Regions from separate parts of the Virgibacillus dokdonensis genome, predicted to be linked through region 1. Evidence: a T-box and tRNA genes for the amino acid it is inferred to sense, from the RefSeq annotation. Region 1 holds a T-box; the other holds one or more tRNA genes.
What was found. A T-box is a leader RNA that pairs with one kind of tRNA and senses whether it is charged. The one in region 1 lies ahead of metG (methionine--tRNA ligase), so its partner is inferred to be a tRNA-Met.
Positions count from the first base shown of each region.

Region 2: it has a tRNA-Met gene. The T-box ahead of metG (methionine--tRNA ligase) is inferred to sense a tRNA for this amino acid. The anticodon was not compared.

Region 1 covers NZ_LT745763.1:3,116,569-3,125,519, forward strand. Annotated here, with positions in the region: gene B2C77_RS16170 (MFS transporter) at 1-1,118, opposite strand, end outside; gene B2C77_RS16175 (IS1182 family transposase) at 1,332-2,942, shown strand; gene metG (methionine--tRNA ligase) at 3,039-4,718, opposite strand; T-box leader at 4,804-5,067, opposite strand; gene B2C77_RS16185 (exo-beta-N-acetylmuramidase NamZ family protein) at 5,243-6,976, opposite strand; gene B2C77_RS16190 (PTS lactose/cellobiose transporter subunit IIA) at 7,102-7,455, opposite strand; gene B2C77_RS16195 (ChbG/HpnK family deacetylase) at 7,445-8,203, opposite strand; gene celB (PTS cellobiose transporter subunit IIC) at 8,214-8,951, opposite strand, start outside.
Region 2 covers NZ_LT745763.1:853,836-862,786, forward strand. Annotated here, with positions in the region: rRNA gene B2C77_RS05710 (16S ribosomal RNA) at 1-1,179, shown strand, start outside; rRNA gene B2C77_RS05715 (23S ribosomal RNA) at 1,418-4,337, shown strand; rRNA gene rrf (5S ribosomal RNA) at 4,495-4,610, shown strand; tRNA gene B2C77_RS05725 (tRNA-Asn) at 4,634-4,708, shown strand; tRNA gene B2C77_RS05730 (tRNA-Ser) at 4,711-4,802, shown strand; tRNA gene B2C77_RS05735 (tRNA-Glu) at 4,827-4,901, shown strand; tRNA gene B2C77_RS05740 (tRNA-Val) at 4,907-4,982, shown strand; tRNA gene B2C77_RS05745 (tRNA-Met) at 5,056-5,132, shown strand; tRNA gene B2C77_RS05750 (tRNA-Asp) at 5,150-5,226, shown strand; tRNA gene B2C77_RS05755 (tRNA-Phe) at 5,263-5,338, shown strand; tRNA gene B2C77_RS05760 (tRNA-Tyr) at 5,357-5,441, shown strand; tRNA gene B2C77_RS05765 (tRNA-Trp) at 5,453-5,526, shown strand; tRNA gene B2C77_RS05770 (tRNA-His) at 5,535-5,607, shown strand; tRNA gene B2C77_RS05775 (tRNA-Gln) at 5,620-5,694, shown strand; tRNA gene B2C77_RS05780 (tRNA-Gly) at 5,699-5,773, shown strand; tRNA gene B2C77_RS05785 (tRNA-Cys) at 5,790-5,863, shown strand; tRNA gene B2C77_RS05790 (tRNA-Leu) at 5,873-5,957, shown strand; partial or broken gene B2C77_RS05795 (Type 1 glutamine amidotransferase-like domain-containing protein) at 6,570-7,168, shown strand; gene B2C77_RS05800 (DJ-1/PfpI family protein) at 7,241-8,014, shown strand; gene B2C77_RS05805 (GNAT family N-acetyltransferase) at 8,094-8,630, shown strand; gene B2C77_RS05810 (putative glycolipid-binding domain-containing protein) at 8,837-8,951, shown strand, end outside.

The DNA of each region.
Region 1 (8,951 bases):
CCAGCTAGTAACGCACCAAAAGCATAGCCGCTATCTCGCCAAAACCGATACACCCCCATTGAAGAAGCTCTCCAGTTAGGTGCAGCGACATCACCAATAGCAGCTTGCAACGTCGGATAAACCATTGCCGTTCCTAAACCTAATATTAAAGCTCCAGCGACCCATAGTGAAAAACTGCTAACTAGCAAAATAAACCACAGCGCAATAGCTTGTATCCACATGCCATAAGTAATTAATTTCTTTCTACCAATTTTATCACTTAATATTCCTGTAAATAATTGAAAAAACCCCCATGCAGCTGGGTATAATGCAACTATGGTTCCAGTTTGCGCTACCGATAATCCAACAGAAGTAAAATATAATGGGAACAACCCCCATGCCATTCCATCTTTGAGATTAGTAGATAGACCTGAAAAGCTAATAGCTGAAAGATTCTTGTCCTGCCATGTAGTTAATTGAAAGATTTTTCTCGATGATAAATCTCCTCCACTATTTGTCATAGCTGCGCTTTGCTTCATTTGTAACTCTATATGATGCCTTGTATCTCTCACAGTTAATGATAACAGTATCCCTACCACCGAAATTCCTATTCCGATATAAAATGGCTCGGGTCTCAAAGAATAAGTAGAAGCGACATAACCTGAAATAGCTGCCAATAAAGCTACTCCAGAATAACCAGCGAATTCATTTAACCCCACTGCTGTTCCTCTTTCATTCGACTTGGAAAGATCAATTTTCATATTAACCGTCATGGACCAAGCCAATCCTTGATTAATTCCCAGTAAGATATTGGCAAAAACGATAACCCACCATGCATGCGCAAAAATAATCAACATAGGAACAGATAAACCAACGATCCAACCAAGTAATAACACCTGCTTACGACCAAATCGATCTGCTATATGACCAGCAAAATAATTTACGATCGCCTTAGAAAAACCAAAGCTGATAATAAAAGACAACGCAGCACTTGTTGATGCCAGTCCGAATTGATCTTCGCCTATAATCGGCAAAACGGTTCTTTCTATCCCAACCATTGAACCAACAAACAAGTTCGTAATTACTAATAAGAAAAACTGAACATAATTCTCCTTCATTCCTAGCTTGAATTCACTCATTTTATTCACCTTTGCTTTCTAAAAATTCAGGTATTCGCCAATTCTTTTAGCGAAAGCCGTAGTTCTTCTTATACTAGACCTTTAGACTTTTGTACTTTCCTATCGTACAAGAAGGGGCTGTTGCACAATCAGGTAATTGATTGTGTAACAGCTTTTTTGTGTATACACAAAAAAACAGACCACAAAGGGCCTGTTCTCATGTATTATTGATTTATGACAAATAAAAGAATAATACAAGCCCAGTATACGCAAACTGCAGCAAATTATCAATTATATTTACCGATGGATGTAGAAGAAATGATTCCTATGGATGATTCGGTCCGGCTCCACTGCCTCTTATGTGAAAGGATGGATTATAGAGAACTACTACAGGCATACGCTTCCAAAGGGAGAAAACCAGCAGTCGATCCAGTCATTCTATTTAAGGTCATTACCTACGCAGCCTCGCAAAAAATCTACTCTTCCCGAGGGATAGAAAAAGCATGTCGTCGGGATATCAATTTCCGTTGGCTTCTTCAAGGGTATGCAGCTCCTGATCATTCTACTATCAGTCGTTTCAAGCAAAAATATCTGACCGATACGGTGATGGAACAGCTCTTCTTTCAACAAGTCGTGTGGCTTTATCAACAAGAAGCGATTACCGGTGAAACCATCTATATCGATGGCACCAAAATCGAAGCGTATGCCAACCGGTATTCTTTCGTATGGAAAAAGGCAATCACCAAACATGAAGCCAAGATGTATACCAAATGGCAAGCCCTGCTGGAACAGATCAATACAACATACTGTCAGATTTTCACCAGTCCTTACGAGACTTTTTTAGAAGATTTGAAAAAAGTGCTTGTTTTCCTGGAGAAAGTAAAAGCGAAAGAAAACATCACGTTCGTTTATGGAAAGGGGAAAAGAAAAACGGTCCTTCAACGTTATCATGAACAAGTAAAGGAAATGCTTCAACGTAAAGAACACTACGATACTTCCAATCAGATTATGGGAGAGAAACGAAACAGTTATTCTAAAACAGACCATAATGCCACGTTTATGCGAATGAAAGATGATCCTATGAAGAATGGTCAACTCAAACCAGCTTATAATGTCCAAGCTGCCGTGGATGCGGAATTTATCGTTGGGATCAATGCGTTTTCCGATCGAAACGACACAACAACATTGATTCCAATGCTTCAATACGTAAAGGAACATCTTCCCTTTACCTATCGCAACATCGTCGCAGATTCTGGATATGAAAGCGAAGAAAATTACGTGTATTTAAAGAAGCAAAAACAGACGGCCTATATCAAGCCGCAAAATCATGAACGCAAGAAAAAAGCTTCTTTCAAAAAGGACATCAGACACCGAGAAAACATGGCTTATGATAAAAGCACAGATACCTATACCTGTGCCAATAACCAGCAGCTGCATGCCATAAGAAACTATACGCGAACCTCGCAGACTGGCTATCAATCTCAGGTAACCGTCTACGAATGTGAAGATTGTACAGGTTGTCCGCTCAAAGAAAAATGTACAAAAGCGAAAGGGAATCGCCAACTGCATGTAGCCAAGGAATTTCTGGCATACCGGGAAACAGCGCAAGAAAATATTCTAACAGAAACAGGCACACTTTACCGTATGAATCGCTCCATTCAAGTGGAAGGAACGTTCGGCGTATTGAAGGAAGATTATCATTTGAAGAAATTTCGTACGCGAGGAACAGGCAATGTACGAAACGAACTTTTAATCCTGGCATTTGGTTATAATCTCAATAAAATACATACGAAAATTCAAGCTAATCGCCTAAACCTCTATTATCATCCATTAAAGACAGCTTAAAAAAAAAAAAGGCGAGGCTTATTTAAGTGCGTCAAAAACCGATTAAATTTCCCTTTATCACCATAAATAAAATAATGCATCTTAAAACGAGCAATCTCATATATAAAAAGGAGCTGTCAGCAAATGCATAATATGCATTTTGCGACAGCTCCTTCTTAACTGTTCTATTTCTTTATCAATAACAATGACATCGATTCTTTCAAATAACGGTTCAGAAATGTTTATAGAAGATGAATCATTACTATCAATGGCTTTCCATTGTATTTCCTCTATGTTAAATGCTTGTTTCAATTTATCACTGGAAAATGGTAGAAACGGATGTAATAACTGAGCTAAATTGACAATAATATAGACACAACTTCTTAACGTATTTTGACAATCTTTAGGAGAAGTTTTTACTTGAAGCCATGGCTTTTGCTGATCAAAATATTTATTAACACCCCTAATAAACTCAAAAATTAACTCTAGCGCTTGTTTAAAATGAGTGTGTTCAATCATTGTACCCACTTGATGATAAAGCTCATCTACCTGATGCTTCATTTCTTTATTAATCTGTCCTTCAGGCACGACTCCATGAAAGAATTTTTCAATAAATTTCACACTCCTATTCACAAAGTTACCATAAGCTCCAAGCAGCTCGCTATTATGGCTATAGACAAATTCACGCCAGGAAAAATCAGCATCTCTATGTTCAGGAGCATTGATTGTTAAGAAATATCGTATGGAATCTGGGTCATATTTCTCCAACATGTGCGGGACCCAAACCGCCCAGTTTTTGCTAGTAGATAGCTTTTTCTTCTCGATCGTTACATACTCATTAGAAACCATATAAGTTGGAAGGGCCGGCTTATTTATACCTAATAATATACCTGGCCAAATAATTGCATGAAACGGGACATTATCCTTTCCATGAACATAATAAGAGATCGCGTCCTCCCCCCAAAAAGAAGTATGATCCTTATGATTATCCTCTGCCCATTTTTTACTAGCGGTATAATAACCAGCAACTGCTTCAAACCAAACGTAAATTTTTTTGTACTCATAACCTTCAACAGGTACAGGTACACCGACTGGTAGGTCTCTTGAAATTGCTCTATCATGTAAGCCTTCCTGTAAATATCTTTCTGCTATTTTAAGTGCATTTTCTCGCCAAGTCCCCGTTTCTTTCATATCTTTGAGGTAATGCTCCAATAACTGTTGAAAAGTACTCAATTTAAAATAAAAATGCTCTGTGTTTCTTGTTACAGGTGAACTGCCACATAGTTTACATTTTTTATTCACCAGTTCTAATGATTCAAGTATCTTGGAGCAATGCTCACATTGATCTCCACGTGCTTCTTTTCCACAATGTGGACAAATACCTTCTACGAAACGATCAGGTAAAAACTGTTCACAAGTACTACAATAAGCTTGTTCCACCTCTTTGCGGTAAATGTTACCCTTTTCCATTAAGGTGGTGAATATTTCTCCAACCGTGGTATGGTGATGTTGTGCATCTGTACGTGTATAGCAATCGTAAGTGAAGCCAAGCTGATCAAAACATTGTTTAAACTCTTTATGATACGTATTGGCTATTTTTTTTGGTTCCACTCCCTCTTGTTTGGCCCGTATTGTAATAGGTGTTCCATTACAATCACTTCCAGACACATATAGCACATGATCACCCTTTGCTCTGTAATAACGCGCTAAAATATCTCCAGACAAAAGACTGGATATATGCCCTAAGTGCAATGATCCATTTGCATATGGCCAAGCCCCACCAATTAGTATATTCATCACTTTTTTCCTCTCTTCAAAAATTTATAAAAATCTTGTGTTTTCTTATAATGCCAAAAACCCCGCCCCAAGACAATAAATATTGTCAAAGGACGAGGTTATACTCGTGTTACCACCTTTATTCACTAATCATTCACATGAATAGCCTCCATTAGTACGGAACAATAGACGACATGTTCTTATACAATGACATGGATAACGAGTGTCAAATCTCGTCATACCCTTACTTAAGAGCTCAGATATGCAGCTCAGAGACCATGTTCAATCAATTATTCCTTGCTTCTTTTCAGCTACCAAAGCTTTCTGTATAAGAATTCACTTGATCTACTCTTCTCTTCATCGCTTTTCTTCTAAATAATGATAGTCATTAGTATTGCACAAGGATGTATAGAAGTCAACGATAACAAACAGAATATAATTCCCTCAACTAGCTTTTACATTAACTCATGATCTGTATTCACTTAGACTTTATTAAATAAAACAACGTCTACAGTTGAAAAAATGAAACATTCGCACTCATCACTTTAATGCATTATATCAACAACTATCCGCGATGCAAAATCAGGCGTTTCATAGAACACTTTTCTTTCTTGCAAATGAAAATCAGCAATGAACATTGTATCTTTTTTCAAATATTCAATAGATGATAATACAGGACTATTGCTTATTTCAATGGTGCCTCCTTCTTGTAATAACTCACCACAAATCTTTGCATAAGGTATTTGGATAGTTAAAGTATTTTTCCCTTCAACTATTTTAAAGTCATTCATTCTCATATTTATATCTAACACAACTCTTGTATAGTTAGAATGAATACCATACCTTATATTGTTTACATAGCGTGCCGAAACAAGTATTTCTCGGTTAGCTGTATAGCTTCCATATTTTGCTGTTATTTGTCCCTCTCCTTCTTTTTCAGCGTGAAATATCTCGTTTTCTATATACCCAATATTCCCTGAGGTAGTCCAAGTAATTAAACTAGTATCAATCTCTAGTTTTCTGCCATTTTTATCATAACCTCTTAAAGCTAATGCCACATTTTGACCTGAAATCATTTCCACATCCAAGGGCATAATCCCTAACGCCCCTGATGGCTTGTAAGGTTTTGCTTTATCTGGATATGGAGGATAAATTAAATACTTATTTCGAACATTCTTTACCCACTTATCCAAATCCACTTGCCACGAGTTAATTATTTCACTGACTGGATGATCGTTCATAATCTTAGTAGGTACTTTAGTATTTCCAATTAAATTAACATAACTCTCATTCATTTTAAATTTTTCTGGGTTTTGATCTCTCATTGCATCAAGCAAGTTTAACCCTAAAGAAACCAAGTCAACTTCTGAAATATTACTTATATGAACCTGTACCCCACCAATTAATTTTCCCTTATACTTTCCGAATCTTGAAGTAAAATAAGCTGGTCGAAACTTAACACCTACAAGATTACGTTTTTTCATTTCTTCTGCCAATGCTTCACTTTCAATCCATGGGGCACCTACTAATTCAAACGGTTTTGTAGTACCAAGCCCTGTAGACAGTGACGTATCATCCAATAGCTCCGTTCCAGTATATAAATAAGCTGTCTCTTCAGTAGGAATATTTGGGGATGTTAGAACCCAAGGTAGCTCCGTATTAGAAAAATACACGTTTCTTCTCCAACCTTTGACTTTAGCTACTTTTACATCTATTCCCAAACTGTATTCTTGGTTCCACATTAAAGCTAATTCTCCAACCGTCATCCCATGCCTTACAGGGAGTAAAAATCTCCCCATAAAACTTACTGCATCTTTTGATCGCAACGGCCCCTCCACTTTCATACCACCAATTGGATTCGGTCTATCTAAAACAATTATTTGTTTATCGTACTCTGCAGCTGCTTCCATAACAAATCCAAGAGTGTAAATATAGGTATAAACATTGGAACCTATATCCTGAATATCAAATAATAACACATCTACATCCTCAAGCATTTCTTCTTTTGGCTTCCAAGTCGGACCATATAAACTGTATACAGGTAAGCCGGTTTTTTCATCTACATAAGATTCCACATACTCTCCAGCTTCCCGGTCACCTCGAATACCGTGTTCAGGGCCATACAACGCCGTTAAATACACTTCTGGATGTGCATATAATAAATGAATGCTACTCTTTAAATCACTTGTAACTCCTGTATGATTTGTAATTAATCCTACTCGCTTCTCCTCCACCCACGATAAATGTTCATTTAAAAAAACTTCAATACCTGGTATCAATTTTCAATCCCCTTCATTCCTATTTTTAAATATATATGTGAAGAGAGTAATATTTTTAACCGCTTCATGAAACTTTTTCTTTGCCACCAATTTTTGATAAGTACAACTCACTCAATTGTTGAAACTTAGTTATCATACATCCTATTCATTAAATGGTTGATTTTTTCACTTTGTTCATTTTGATTTCGATGAAGTATTATTAATTCTTCTATTAAGCTCTTTTCTGATATTACAGACATTAAATGATCCTGAGCATGAACTAATAAGACAGGGATATTTTCAAGCTCTCCCTTTGTATCTTCTTGAATTAGTTTCGTTTGTAATTTATGCGCTTGCAATAATTCAGTATGAACAAGCTTCATTGAAGATTCAATGGCATTAAATTCAGCCTCCCGAGCATGATTTAATGCCTCATACAAGTGTTGTTTTGCATTGCTTGCATGTAAAATAATATTCATTGATGCATTCTCAACGTCCATCCGCGACTCCTCCATAATGAATCAATTCAATAGATTGTTTTTGCATATATTCTTTCATCTTGTTGTTAGTTAAGACAGCCACTTCTTTCATTCTCATCCTGTTATAACTGCTAATTTTATATAAACCAGAATCTATAAATCCTGGGTGGCACATCATTTCTGTAATCCCTGGTTTTAAACGTGTTAAAATATCTTTAAGATTATTAATTGAAACGTTTTCTTCCCCATAAAAACCTCCACAAAAATAATCTGGACTCGCTATTTTATACGCTATCTTTGTGTCAGGAAGCAATCTAACCGGCATATTATAGTTTTTTGCAGTCTCTAAAACGACATCCAGTAACAATGGAAAATGATGGTGCAGGTGATGATGACTATCTATATGCGTTACATTTCCATACCATTTATGTGCTAAATCAAGCTGAGCCTCGACCTCATTTTTTATATCCTCTCTTTTAGCAGATTGCATTAACCCTTCCTTTTTCAAAAAATATCCAGAATGACTCGTTAAACTACTTTGGGAAGCAAAGACGGGACGACCTGCATCAAAAACGAGATGCAAGCCTACTCCCAAATTAGGATGTTTTTTTGCTTCTTTTAAACTCTCTTTGGCAAATGGCATATTAACCATGACAGTTGTACTTGATACGATGCCATATTGATGAGCAAATAGAATTCCATATGTCACACCAGCCGTAATCCCAAAATCATCCGCATTTATAATAAGTTTGACTGTATTGTTACCCATAATAAGACTCCTAACTTTCTGTAGTAGCAGCCACTGACTCACTAGCTTGCTCTTCTTCTAATAGTTTTTTATCGTACAAACGGAAAAACGGATAATAAATACAGATAGCTACAATAATATTGATCATCATTAATACACCACCACGCCAATCACCTGTTGTCAATATTCCAGAAAAAGGAGGTGGTGTCGTCCATGGAACAATTACATAAGGTTTTCCTACAAATCCAAGCGACATTGAAAAATACGTGATAATACCTACTGTTAATGGTGCTAGTATGAAAGGTAAAAATAACAACGGGTTCATTACAATTGGAGCTCCAAAAACGATTGGTTCACTTATATTAAAGAAACTTGCCCAAATAGAGCCTCGTCCCAATCCTTTTAAATGCCTCGAACGAGCTCGCCAAACAAAAAGTATGGTTAATGCTAAAGCCATGCCTGAACCACCAACTGCCCACCATATCGCCATAAATGGTTGCCCAATTATATATGGAAGTTCCTCACCAGCCTGTTGTGCAGCAACATTTTGTTCTGTTAAACTATACCAAATTGGAGCCATAACACTTGCTACAACGGATATGCCATGAATTCCAAACGACCACAGTAAATGGATTAGAATTATTGCAATAATTGCTCCCCATAAACTTGATCCCATAGCTTCTAAAGGTTGCCTTAAAATAGCGGCTACTACTCCATGCAATGATAAATTGAAGAAGTTACGCAACAATAAGTCTACTCCCCATACTAT
Region 2 (8,951 bases), 2.3 Mb from region 1:
TCTTCCGCAATGGACGAAAGTCTGACGGAGCAACGCCGCGTGAGTGATGAAGGTTTTCGGATCGTAAAACTCTGTTGTTAGGGAAGAACAAGTGCCATTCGAATAGGTTGGCACCTTGACGGTACCTAACCAGAAAGCCCCGGCTAACTACGTGCCAGCAGCCGCGGTAATACGTAGGGGGCAAGCGTTGTCCGGAATTATTGGGCGTAAAGCGCGCGCAGGCGGTCCTTTAAGTCTGATGTGAAAGCCCACGGCTTAACCGTGGAGGGCCATTGGAAACTGGAGGACTTGAGTACAGAAGAGGAGAGTGGAATTCCACGTGTAGCGGTGAAATGCGTAGAGATGTGGAGGAACACCAGTGGCGAAGGCGACTCTCTGGTCTGTAACTGACGCTGAGGTGCGAAAGCGTGGGTAGCGAACAGGATTAGATACCCTGGTAGTCCACGCCGTAAACGATGAGTGCTAGGTGTTAGGGGGTTTCCGCCCCTTAGTGCTGAAGTTAACGCATTAAGCACTCCGCCTGGGGAGTACGGCCGCAAGGCTGAAACTCAAAAGAATTGACGGGGACCCGCACAAGCGGTGGAGCATGTGGTTTAATTCGAAGCAACGCGAAGAACCTTACCAGGTCTTGACATCCTCTGACACCCCTAGAGATAGGGCATTCCCTTCGGGGACAGAGTGACAGGTGGTGCATGGTTGTCGTCAGCTCGTGTCGTGAGATGTTGGGTTAAGTCCCGCAACGAGCGCAACCCTTGATCTTAGTTGCCAGCATTTAGTTGGGCACTCTAAGGTGACTGCCGGTGACAAACCGGAGGAAGGTGGGGATGACGTCAAATCATCATGCCCCTTATGACCTGGGCTACACACGTGCTACAATGGATGGAACAAAGGGCAGCGAAGCCGCGAGGCCAAGCAAATCCCATAAAACCATTCTCAGTTCGGATTGCAGGCTGCAACTCGCCTGCATGAAGCCGGAATCGCTAGTAATCGCGGATCAGCATGCCGCGGTGAATACGTTCCCGGGTCTTGTACACACCGCCCGTCACACCACGAGAGTTGGTAACACCCGAAGTCGGTGAGGTAACCTTTTGGAGCCAGCCGCCGAAGGTGGGACCAATGATTGGGGTGAAGTCGTAACAAGGTAGCCGTATCGGAAGGTGCGGCTGGATCACCTCCTTTCTAAGGATTATGAAGGAAACATACTTGGTTGTTTGGTTCAGTTTTGAGAGAGTAAATGCTTGTCTCTCAAGGATGAGATAGAAGGATCTTCTGTTAAAACCCGTCACGTCCTGTGACGAACACAGAAGTCACCACATCCTGTGGAAGCTTGTACCTTGAAAACTAAATAAGAGTAACAACGACATCAAACCAAAAACTGAAAAGCAATATGCTTATTCATAGATAAAAATGTAAGATTAGTTAAGTGAATAAGGGCGCACGGTGGATGCCTTGGCACTAGGAGCCGAAGAAGGACGGGACTAACACCGATATGTCCTGGGGAGTCGTAAGTAGACATCGATCCAGGAATTTCCGAATGGGGGAACCCGCTGCTCGTAATGGAGCAGTACTTCTATCTGAATTCATAGGGTAGAAGAGGCATACCCGGGGAACTGAAACATCTCAGTACCCGGAGGAAGAGAAAGCAAACGCGATTTCCCGAGTAGCGGCGAGCGAAACGGAATTAGCCCAAACCAGAAGGCTTGCCTTCTGGGGTTGTAGGACACTCCATTGGAGTTATCAAGAGATTCTTTAGATGAAGCGATCTGGAAAGGTCGGCCAAAGAAGGTAACAGCCCTGTAATCGAAAAAGAATCTCCTCCGGAGTGGATCCTGAGTACGGCGGAACACGAGGAATTCCGTCGGAATCCGGGAGGACCATCTCCCAAGGCTAAATACTCCCTAGTGACCGATAGTGAACCAGTACCGTGAGGGAAAGGTGAAAAGCACCCCGGGAGGGGAGTGAAATAGAACCTGAAACCGTGTGCCTACAAGTAGTCGAAGCCCGTTAATGGGTGACGGCGTACCTTTTGTAGAATGGACCGGCGAGTTACGATCGCATGCAAGGTTAAGTGGAAGACACGGAGCCGTAGCGAAAGCGAGTCTGAATAGGGCGAATATAGTATGCGGTCGTAGACCCGAAACCGTGTGATCTACCCATGTCCAGGGTGAAGGTCAGGTAACACTGACTGGAGGCCCGAACCCACGTATGTTGAAAAATGCGGGGATGAGGTGTGGGTAGGGGTGAAATGCCAATCGAACACGGAGATAGCTGGTTCTCTCCGAAATAGCTTTAGGGCTAGCCTCAAGGAAAGAGTACTGGAGGTAGAGCACTGATTGAACTAGGGGCCCTCATCGGGTTACCGAATTCAGTCAAACTCCGAATGCCAGCTACTTATCCTTGGGAGTCAGACTATGGGTGATAAGGTTCATAGTCGAAAGGGAAACAGCCCAGACCGCCAGCTAAGGTCCCAAAGTATACGTTAAGTGGAAAAGGATGTGGAGTTGCCTAGACAACCAGGATGTTGGCTTAGAAGCAGCCACCATTTAAAGAGTGCGTAATAGCTCACTGGTCGAGTGACTCTGCGCCGAAAATGTACCGGGGCTAAACGTATCACCGAAGCTGCGGATTGTTCTTACGAACAATGGTAGGAGAGCGTTCTAAGTGCTGAGAAGTCAGATCGTGAGGACTGGTGGAGCGCTTAGAAGTGAGAATGCCGGTATGAGTAGCGAAAAAAGAGTGAGAATCTCTTTCACCGAAAGCCTAAGGTTTCCTGAGGAAGGCTCGTCCTCTCAGGGTTAGTCGGGACCTAAGCCGAGGCCGAAAGGCGTAGGCGATGGACAACAGGTAGATATTCCTGTACCACCTCATGAACGTTTGAACGATGGGGGGACGCAGTAGGATAAGGAATGCGCACCGATGGACGTGTGCGCCCAAGCAGTGAGAAAGTCGGATAGGCAAATCCGTTCGACAATTTCAAGCTGTGATGGGGAGGGAAATAGAGTACCGAAGTTCCGGATTTCACACTGCCAAGAAAAGCCTCTAGTGAGTTCATAGGTGCCCGTACCGCAAACCGACACAGGTAGGCGAGGAGAGAATCCTAAGGTGAGCGGGAGAACTCTCGTTAAGGAACTCGGCAAAATGACCCCGTAACTTCGGGAGAAGGGGTGCTCCTTTAAGGAGGAGCCGCAGTGAATAGGCCCAAGCGACTGTTTAGCAAAAACACAGGTCTCTGCGAAGCCGAAAGGCGAAGTATAGGGGCTGACACCTGCCCGGTGCTGGAAGGTTAAGGGGAAGCGTTAGCACTTCGGTGCGAAGCGTAGAACCGAAGCCCCAGTAAACGGCGGCCGTAACTATAACGGTCCTAAGGTAGCGAAATTCCTTGTCGGGTAAGTTCCGACCCGCACGAAAGGTGCAACGACTTGGGCACTGTCTCAACGAGAGACCCGGTGAAATTATACTATGCGTGAAGATGCGCATTACCCGCGACAGGACGGAAAGACCCCGTGGAGCTTTACTGTAGCCTGATATTGAATGTTGGTACAGCTTGTACAGGATAGGTGGGAGCCATCGAAGCGTGAGCGCTAGCTTACGTGGAGGCAACCGTGGGATACCACCCTGGCTGTACGAACCTTCTAACCCAGGGCCGTAATCCGGTCCGGAGACAGTGTCAGGCGGGCAGTTTGACTGGGGCGGTCGCCTCCCAAAAGGTAACGGAGGCGCCCAAAGGTTCCCTCAGAATGGTTGGAAATCATTCGCAGAGTGTAAAGGCAGAAGGGAGCTTGACTGCGAGACCTACAAGTCGAGCAGGGACGAAAGTCGGGCTTAGTGATCCGGTGGTTCCGCATGGAAGGGCCATCGCTCAACGGATAAAAGCTACCCCGGGGATAACAGGCTTATCTCCCCCAAGAGTTCACATCGACGGGGAGGTTTGGCACCTCGATGTCGGCTCATCGCATCCTGGGGCTGTAGTCGGTCCCAAGGGTTGGGCTGTTCGCCCATTAAAGCGGTACGCGAGCTGGGTTCAGAACGTCGTGAGACAGTTCGGTCCCTATCCATCGTGGGCGCAGGAGGTTTGAGAGGAGCTGTCCTTAGTACGAGAGGACCGGGATGGACACACCGCTGGTGTACCAGTTGTTCCGCCAGGAGCATAGCTGGGTAGCTACGTGTGGCAGGGATAAGTGCTGAAAGCATCTAAGCATGAAGCCCCCCTCAAGATGAGACTTCCCATCACTATAAGTGAGTAAGATCCCTCAGAGATGATGAGGTTGATAGGTTCGAGGTGGAAGCGTGGTGACACGTGGAGCTGACGAATACTAATAGATCGAGGACTTAACTAACCTTTTTGGTAGATGTACGTTGAATGATCTCTTATTTAGTTTTCAAGGTAACAAGGAAAAAATGACTTTTTTCAACAAAGATCTTGATTTTTTCACAAAAACGATTATAATAAGATTTGTGCCTCTTTGAAGCACAACATAACAGATAGCAACTTTGCCTGGTAGTAATGGCGGAGAGGTCACACCTGTTCCCATGCCGAACACAGTAGTTAAGCTCTCCAGCGCCGATGGTAGTTGGGACTTTGTCCCTGCAAGAGTAGGACGCCGCCAGGCATAGTCATTCTAATTGGTATTATTCCACAGTAGCTCAGTGGTAGAGCAATCGGCTGTTAACCGATCGGTCGTAGGTTCGAATCCTACCTGTGGAGCCAATGGAGAGCTGTCCGAGTGGCCGAAGGAGCACGATTGGAAATCGTGTAGGCCGTTACCGCGGCCTCGAGGGTTCGAATCCCTCGCTCTCCGCCACTATAAACTGTCACATACATAATTGGCCCGTTGGTCAAGTGGTTAAGACACCGCCCTTTCACGGCGGTAACACGGGTTCGAATCCCGTACGGGTCACCATTTGAGGAGGATTAGCTCAGCTGGGAGAGCACTTGCCTTACAAGCAAGGGGTCGCAGGTTCGAGCCCTGCATCCTCCACCAGTTCGAAAATGCTTGAAACTTTAATTTAGTTTTAGTAAACTGTTTTATAGGCTCTTGAAAATATCATTCATATCGCGGGGTGGAGCAGTCTGGTAGCTCGTTGGGCTCATAACCCAAAGGTCACAGGTTCAAATCCTGTCCCCGCAACCAATATTTGTTAGTTTTTTGGTCCGGTAGTTCAGTTGGTTAGAATGCCTGCCTGTCACGCAGGAGGTCGCGGGTTCGAGTCCCGTCCGGACCGCCACTTTAAACTAGTTTTGCTTTCATACATAAAACAAATGGCTCGATAGCTCAGTCGGTAGAGCAAGGGACTGAAAATCCCTGTGTCGGCGGTTCGATTCCGTCTCGAGCCACCATTTTTGTTTCCATATCGTGGAGGGGTAGCGAAGTGGCTAAACGCGGCGGACTGTAAATCCGCTCCCTCAGGGTTCGGGAGTTCGAATCTCTCCCCCTCCACCATTTTCATATTTAGGGGTATAGTTTAATGGTAAAACGAAGGTCTCCAAAACCTTTGATGTGGGTTCGATTCCTACTACCCCTGCCAATCATATGGCGGCCGTGGCGAAGTGGTTAACGCACCGGATTGTGGCTCCGGCACACGTGGGTTCGATCCCCACCGGTCGCCCTTTTTGTATATTGGGCCATAGCCAAGCGGTAAGGCATCGGGTTTTGATCCCGTGTACCCCAGGTTCGAATCCTGGTGGCCCAGCCATGAAGCGGAAGTAGTTCAGTGGTAGAACACCACCTTGCCAAGGTGGGGGTCGCGGGTTCGAATCCCGTCTTCCGCTCCAATTTTGTTTTTAGGATGGCGGTATAGCCAAGTGGTAAGGCAGAGGTCTGCAAAACCTTTATCACCGGTTCAAATCCGGTTACCGCCTCCAATATACTATGCCGGTGTGGCGGAATTGGCAGACGCGCGGGACTCAAAATCCCGTTCCCTTTTTGGGAGTGTCGGTTCGACCCCGACCACCGGTATCATTAAGATCGATATGACGACATTCTTACGGAATTTATTAGTAGGGATGTCTTTTTTTGCGTTGTATATAACATAGTACGTGCGATATTTGACACCCAAAGAACCAGATTGACATCTTCTATTCAGGGCGGCAGGCACGCCAAATCAATTTAATAAGGGAATTAACAACAAAAATTTTAGATTATTTGCTTTTTAAAATAAACGTGTTACTATATAAAAATACCCAAAATTGGAGATAAAGTATGCACTAATATTTCGATTTTGTCTATATCATCTCGATAAACTTAAACTTAGTATGTCTTTTGTTAATCATCAGTTTACTTACAGTATGAAACTTGAGGCGTGCGGCTGGTTTGAAAAACATCTTAGATAATAGTTGATCTTGGGAACAACTTGCTGGGGGACATAGGGCATACACCACAATCGGGCGCTATCGCGGGAAAAGAAAGCGCCCATTATTGCTTTCCGAGGCAATAGTGGGAATATTGTGTTGGTGGATTGAAAACAGAATGATTTACGCAGGATATAAATATTATTTACATTTTGCTACGGGGGTACTTATGAAAACTTATTATTAATTAGGTTGGTTTAGAAACTTTTTTCCTGAGAATCTGAAAAAGGTTTTAAAGGAAGATATCATTGATAGAAAATCAATTGTTATGTTAGCTCGAATCCGTCTCTTTATGAAGATAATGGTTCCACTGAACGGTCATGGCTTGATCAGGCAGGCATTAAGTTTGATGAATATCATTTAATTAATTATCGGGTTCAAAAGGAAGATGCTCAAACGTTAATTCACAATGCTTCAGTTATTTTCTTGCTGGGTGGAAATACTCTTAAACAAAATGCTTTTTTGATGGAATATGAATTGTCGGATTGGATTAAAAAAAGCAGGGCAGTTGTGGTGGGGGCAAGTGCTGGTGCAATTAACATGTCTGCTAAATGGTTATGCTCGAAGAACTTTGGAGATGAAATAAGCTCTGTTTAAGACGGAATCGACCTTGACGATTTTTCTGTCCTGGCTCACTTTGATCTTGAAAATAACATGGGGCTGGTTCAAAGCGAACTGTCTCCCTTATCGGAAGAAATGAATATTTATGCCTCGAACAAAGATTGCGCTGTACGAACAAAGGGAGACAAAATCGACATAATTGGCAATATATATTTAATTTCCCACTCAAAGATTCATAAATTGAATGAGACGCTCTAGTTGTGGTGAATGGTTATAGGCTTAATTGATTTAATTTCTTTATACAAAGCTTTTATTTAGTGAAGGAGAAATATGCAAAATAGAATTGTTTCTTCGTTATCTAGAAAGCATAGGTATGCAGAACGCTCTTCAGTAATAGGGCGCACTTACGGAATAAAGGTACTCGTTGGAGGATATTTATTTATCTTACAAACATATGACTCATACGGGGGAGAATGGTGGATGAAAAGAAGAAAAGTAGGCATTTTACTTTATGATTTTGTAGATATTTTAGATTTTACTGGTCCTGCAGAAGTGTTATCTCTTACCTCATACAGCAAAGCTGATCAAGCCGTCAATCTTTATAAAGAACATTTATTACCTACAAATCCATTTGACGTATGTACTATTACAGAATCTGGCAAGAAAGTACGAGCTCACTCAGGACTAAAGATTGAACCTGATTTCAGTATTGTTGATGCTCCCGAAATGGATATTCTCATAATCCCAGGAGGTCCTTTAAGAGCAGTACAATCTATAGCCAAAAAACAGAATATAATAAATTGGATTATAAAACAGAAGAATATTGAATTCATATGTTCAGTATGCACTGGAGCGTATATTTTAGGTGCAACTGGATTGTTAGATGGAAAAAAGGCAGCGACCCATCATTTAGCTGTCAAAGGTCTACAAGAAAAACATCCAGATATTCAGGTTTTATCGGATAGAAAAGTAGTTCATAGTTTAAATCTCGTAACTTCTGGTGGTGTTTCTTCAGGAATTAACATGGCACTATATCTTGTTGAGCAAACTTTGGGAAAGTCTACTGCTGAGCGAACAGCTAAAACGATTGAATTTATGTATTGAATGTTCTTCCATTATAGGGCGCGTTTATTTAATAAAGCTTCTTTTTAAACAAATGTGGAATTTTTAAAGGGGAAAAAATATGTATATAAAAACAGAAAGATTAATTATACGTAATTTTGAATTAGATGATTGGAAAGAAGTACATGAGTATACTTCCAAAAAGAGTGTGATGAAATATATGCCAGAAGGTGTATTAACGGAAAAAGATACAAAGGAGTTTATTAATAGAAATATTGGTGATTCAGCTGAGAAATTTCCAGTAATATTAGCTGATGAAAATATTTTAATCGGGCATGTAGAGTTCTTCAAATATTTTGGAGAGCATTCTTACGAAATAGGGTGGGTGTTTAACCCTGAATATTACAATAAAGGTTACGCTTCGGAAGCTGCATCTGCAATATTAAAATATGGTTTTGAGGATCTAAAGTTACATAGAATTGTAGCTACATGTCAGCCAGAAAATATTCCATCTTATCGTGTCATGGAAAAAATCGGCATGAGAAGAGAAGGTTATTTTAAAAAATGCATCCCTTATGGTGAACAATGGTGGGATGAATATTGCTATGCTATTTTAGAGGAAGAATGGGATAACCTAATGGTTTCTTCTAGATCGTAAGCTACCTTATTATGCTAACGAATGTAAAACGGGAGGTCATAAATAATATTTATCTTGATATAAAGTCTTCCGTTATCGGGCGCAGTTGTCGAATAAGGACTGCGCCTCAATCGGGCAAGTATATTGCAAGAAGGTTTTATGCTCATTTATGTAGAATTATAAATAATGAAAGATAATTAACTTTAAGAAAGGTGGGGAGATATGAAATGAAAAAATGCAAAAGCTGGGTGCGGAAAAAAGTTTTTTGGGAAAACATGGAAGCATTTGGCTCCGAGTATCTTTATCTGGAATATAATTCCAATAATATATTGGCTAAAGGAA